DNA from 2 places in the Alcaligenes faecalis genome. Region 2 is predicted to be linked to the other one. Evidence: riboswitches for the same ligand, from Rfam matches in the RefSeq annotation. Region 2 holds a riboswitch; the other holds the start of a gene.
The links. A riboswitch is a leader RNA that binds a small molecule or an ion and turns the genes downstream of it on or off. The one in region 2 is predicted to bind glycine.

Region 1 (2,466 bases), 360 kb from region 2:
TGTCAGGCCGTACAACGGTAGCTGGTTTGTACGCCGTGGGTGAAGTAGCCTGCACAGGTTTGCATGGAGCGAATCGCTTGGCCAGCAACTCCTTGCTGGAGTGCGTCGTCATGGGGCGGGCAGCTGCCGAGGCGATTGCTAGAAGCAAGAGGACCCAGCGTTCAGCTTTGGTCCCTGAGACAGATGTTGCAAATACAAGTTCGATTTCAAGCTCATGTTCATACACAAACTCAAAACCAAACTCCAGTTCCAGTTCCAGTTCCAGTTCACAGGCTAGTGTCGTCCCCAATTGGGGTTTGGGTTTGAACTCTAATTCGAGCTCGAAGCCAAGTCCAAGACCTTCCCTTATGACTGCGGCGGCAGCCAATGCAGTGGAAAACATAACCACCACCAACAACAAAGGTTGCCACCATGGCGAAAGCAATAGCTATGGCAACGGCAGCAGTAGTAACCACAGCCCCTCCACCAACAATCCCCCCTCCCTCACCTCCTTACGCAACTTAATGCAAGAGCATGTCGGCTTGCTACGCAATCACCAAGGACTGATCCAAGCCTTGCACACCCTGGACCATTGGCGCAGGCAAATGAGCCTTCTCCCCCCCAGCCTCGACCAACGAACCCTCAGCCTGCAACTGGACACTGCCTGGCTGCTGACCCAGGCAGCCTTGGATCGGCCACACAGTCTGGGTGCGCATTACCGCTTGGACTAAGTCCATAAAGAAACAAGCCCCGCTCTGGACTCAACGAAATATCGGACCCAAATTAGGCGAACAGTAAGTAATAACTCGGCATCAAGGACCGGCAGACTCAACAACTTCCCGGGCTTAGCCAACAATCGCATCTATCCATGGAAACCCTCCAAGCGCTGCATGCAGCTCCCGGTTTACCCTGATTGCAAACTTTTGTAAGCACAGCTACTGTAGTCGCGTCACTACAGGCGGTATGAAAGAGACCTGTTCAGTCAGGCGCCGACGGAGCAACCACCCCGGAATCTCTCAGGCAAAAGGATCGTACCAGCCCGACACTCTGGAGAGCGGCGCATGACGCCCACCGAAGGAGCCCAGCCTGATACATCGGTTGGATAAACTCTCAGGTCACAGGACAGATGGGGTATTGCCACTACTCGGTGGTAATTCACCTGTCAGGAGCCTGTTATGTCGCATATTGCCGTCATTGGCGCCGGTATTTCCGGAATCACCACCGCCTACGCCCTCAGCCTGAAAGGCTATCAAGTTACCGTTATCGACCGCCTGCGCTACCCCGCGATGGAAACCTCCTTCGCCAACGGCGGGCAGTTGTCCGCGTGCAATGCCGAAGTCTGGAACAGCCGCAGCACCATTCTCAAGGGTTTGAAATGGATGATGCGCAAAGACGCCCCACTGCTGTTCAACCCCAAGCCAAGCTGGCACAAATACAGCTGGATGGCGCAGTTTGTAGGCGCGATTTCCGGTTACGAGCGCAACACCGTGGACACCGTCAAGCTGGCCATTACCGCCCGCGAGAATCTGTACCAATGGGCCAAGGACGAAAACATTGATTTCGACCTGGAACAGCGCGGCATTCTGCACATTTACCACACCCCCGGCGGCTTTGAATCTGGCAAGAAAGTCAGCCAGCTGTTGCAAAAAGGCGGTCTGGAGCGCCGTACCGTTACCAACGAAGAAATCCACCAGATCGAACCTGCCTTGCAAGGCACTTACTACGGCGGTTTCTTTACGCCTTCGGATGCCACGGGCGATATTCACAAATACACTCGCGGCCTGGCCAATGCTTGCGCCAAGCGCGGCGTGAAGTTCCTGCAAGATACAGAAGTTCTGGGTATTGATTGCGGCCCACCACATCGTATCCAGCTGCGTACCGGTGAAGGCGCTGAAGCCCACACCCATACGCTGTCTGTCGATTCTTTGGTGGTGTGCGCCGGCGTAGGCAGCCGTCATCTGGCCCATATGCTGGGTGACTACATCAATATCTACCCCGTCAAAGGCTATTCGATCTCGGTGTACCTGGATACGCCCGAAGCCCAACATGCAGCCCCTTGGGTCAGCTTGCTGGACGAAGAAGCCAAGATTGTGACCAGCCGCCTGGGCAAAGATCGCCTGCGTGTGGCCGGTACGGCGGAATACAACGGCGCCAACAAGGACATTCGCGCCGACCGTATTGCTCCGCTGACCAACTGGACCCGTCGCAACTTCCACGATGCGGCGACCGACCGTGTTGTACCGTGGGCAGGTTTGCGTCCCATGATGCCGGACATGATGCCGCGCGTAAAAGCAGGCAGCCGCCCGGGCGTCTACTACAACACCGGCCACGGTCACCTGGGCTGGACGCTGTCAGCCGCCACCGCACAAATCATTACCGAAGTGATTGCCCAGAACGAGCGTCAGTCCGCACCTGCTCAATTTGCCACCAGTCCGGCAGCAGCTGCTGCACCCGCCGCTGCCCATAGCGCTCGTCCAGCAGATACAC
Region 2 (2,466 bases):
CATCTGATGCAGCTCCTGCACACTGACACGCTCCATGCACAAGGATTTCATGAAGCGATGTCGCTGCCACCACTTTCTGGCAATGAACACAGCCAAAGCCAGTGCCAGCAAAATTCCGCCCACCACACCCAGGCTGATCAGCACATTCAACAGCTCATCCACCGCCGAGCTGAACAAGGAGCCCAGAAACACGGCAGAGCCGGCCCAGACCGCAGCCCCGATAATGTCGTAAAGCAGGAAGCTTCTTCTTGGCGTACCCACCGTACCGGCCAGCACACTGGCAATCGAGGCAAAGCCCGGTATGAACTTGGCCACCATCAAGGACGGTGCGCCCCAGCGCATATAAATGGATTCGGTCTGACGAATACAGGAATCCGGCGAGAGGGAAATCTTGCACAGCAAGGCCAGCAGCCTGCCGCCATAGCGTCGCCCAGCCAGATACCAGCCGTAGTCCGCAATCATCGCGCCCAGTACGGCAAAACCCAGCAAGCTCCACAAGCTGTAGCCGCCCGACTCATGCAAGGCACCCGTTACCACCAGCACCGGATAGGCAGGAATAGGCGCGCCTGCCTGCTCCACCAGGACATTGAAAAACACGATCAACAGACCGTGTTGCTCGATAAGTTGCAGAATCGATTCGACCATATAAAGACGCACAGAAATTGCCAGACAGCCAGTATTGTAGGCCGATGACAGCCAATTTCTGTTGCAGCCTCACCGTATCCGGGAATAGCTGCCATGCAAAAAACGGGACGTTTTCACAGGCATTGGAAGAAAAAGGCTCAACGTCCTCCCCCACGCCCCTCTATGCCCGAGCACCAGCCACAAAACCCCTCAACAAACAAGAACTATTCTCATTAAAAGCCTACAGGTTAACGCTAGTAGTCATCGCTTTTTAGCTGTCTATACAATAGCGGCGTCAATAACGGTTCAGGTGAGAGTCTTCACTTTGATGAAGCGCCGACGGAGCAACGACCCCGGAATCTCTCAGGCAAAAGAATCCTGAACCTTTGACCATCTGGAGAGAGGCACACCAGTGCCCACCGAAGGGGACCATCGCGAACCGATGGATAAGCTCTCAGGTAAACGGACAGAGGGGGTACAGAGGCCATATGGTCTTTGTTCACCTATTCGTCCGGAGCCTATCTATGAGCAGATAGTCGGGTGCCATTTTCTGGCCGCCTGACACCACAACCCTATTCCCATTTCAATTCGCACACAGGTCTGTTTTGACATTTCATGTCGTCAGAACAAGGAGGACTGCTGTGCGCTCCGTACCCTATTTAGATCGGCATCAAGAAAACCGTCCTTGAGGACGGGTTGTGCCCTTTGTTTTCTCGCAGCACAGTCATAATTACGCATTTGAACGAAAAAAAATTAGGAGAACAGTGTGTCTCAGCAACATTCATCTGGACTGCAGCGCTCGTTGAAAAACCGGCACCTGCAACTGATAGCAATTGGAGGCGCTATCGGTACAGGGCTATTTATGGGATCAGGCCGCACCATTAGCCTGGCCGGACCCTCGGTCTTGTTTACCTACATGATCATCGGGTTCTTTTTATTCTTTGTTATGCGGGCGATGGGAGAACTGCTCCTGCATAACCTGGAATACAAATCTTTTGTGGATTTCTCCGCCGATATTCTCGGGCCCACCATGGGCTACTTTCTGGGCTGGAGTTATTGGTTCTGCTGGGTGGTGATTGGTATTGCAGATATTGTCGCCATTACCGGCTATACCCAATTCTGGTGGCCGGACATTCCGCTCTGGTTACCCGGCCTGGCCTGCATTGCCTTCTTGCTGATCTTTAACCTGCTGTCGGCCAAATTGTTTGGCGAGCTGGAGTTCTGGTTTGCCCTGGTCAAGATCATCGCCATTGTGGCCCTGATTGGTGTGGGTGCTTACCTGCTGTTCACCGGCTTTGTCGGCCCAACCGGCGAAAAAGCCAGCCTGACCCACTTGTGGGATCGCGGTGGCATGTTCCCCAATGGCCTGCATGGTTTCTTTGCCGCCTTCCAGATCGCCATCTTTGCTTTCGTGGGGATTGAGCTGGTGGGTACGGCTTCTGCTGAAACAGCAGACCCAGCCAAGAACCTGCCCAAAGCCATCAACAAGATTCCCGTTCGCGTGATTGTATTTTACGTGCTGGCCCTGACCGCCATCATGACCGTCACCCCCTGGGATATTGTTGCGCCCAACAAGAGCCCGTTTGTGAATATGTTCTTGCTGATTGGCGTGGGTGCCGCTGCAGCCATCATCAACTTTGTGGTGCTGACCTCGGCCCTGTCGTCCGCCAATAGCGGCATGTTCTCGACTGGCCGCATGTTGTACGGTCTGTCCAAGAACAAGCTGGCTCCGGAGGCATTCAGCCAGTTGTCGCGTAACGGCACTCCCCGTAACGGTCTGATCTATTCTTGCGCCCTTTTGCTGTCCAGCCTGTTCCTGCTTTACGCAGAAGGCGACGTAAT

Region 1: another riboswitch for glycine. It lies ahead of CPY64_RS19185 (D-amino acid dehydrogenase); the one in region 2 lies ahead of CPY64_RS05325 (amino acid permease).

Annotation. Positions count from the first base shown of each region.
Region 1 covers NZ_CP023667.1:1,523,707-1,526,172, reverse strand. Annotated here, with positions in the region: gene nadB (L-aspartate oxidase) at 1-710, shown strand, start outside; glycine riboswitch at 934-1,021, shown strand; glycine riboswitch at 1,026-1,106, shown strand; gene CPY64_RS19185 (D-amino acid dehydrogenase) at 1,155-2,466, shown strand, end outside; partial or broken gene CPY64_RS19180 (ATP-dependent DNA helicase) at 2,461-2,466, opposite strand, start outside.
Region 2 covers NZ_CP023667.1:1,160,077-1,162,542, reverse strand. Annotated here, with positions in the region: gene CPY64_RS05330 (rhodanese-like domain-containing protein) at 1-645, opposite strand, end outside; glycine riboswitch at 924-1,013, shown strand; gene CPY64_RS05325 (amino acid permease) at 1,391-2,466, shown strand, end outside.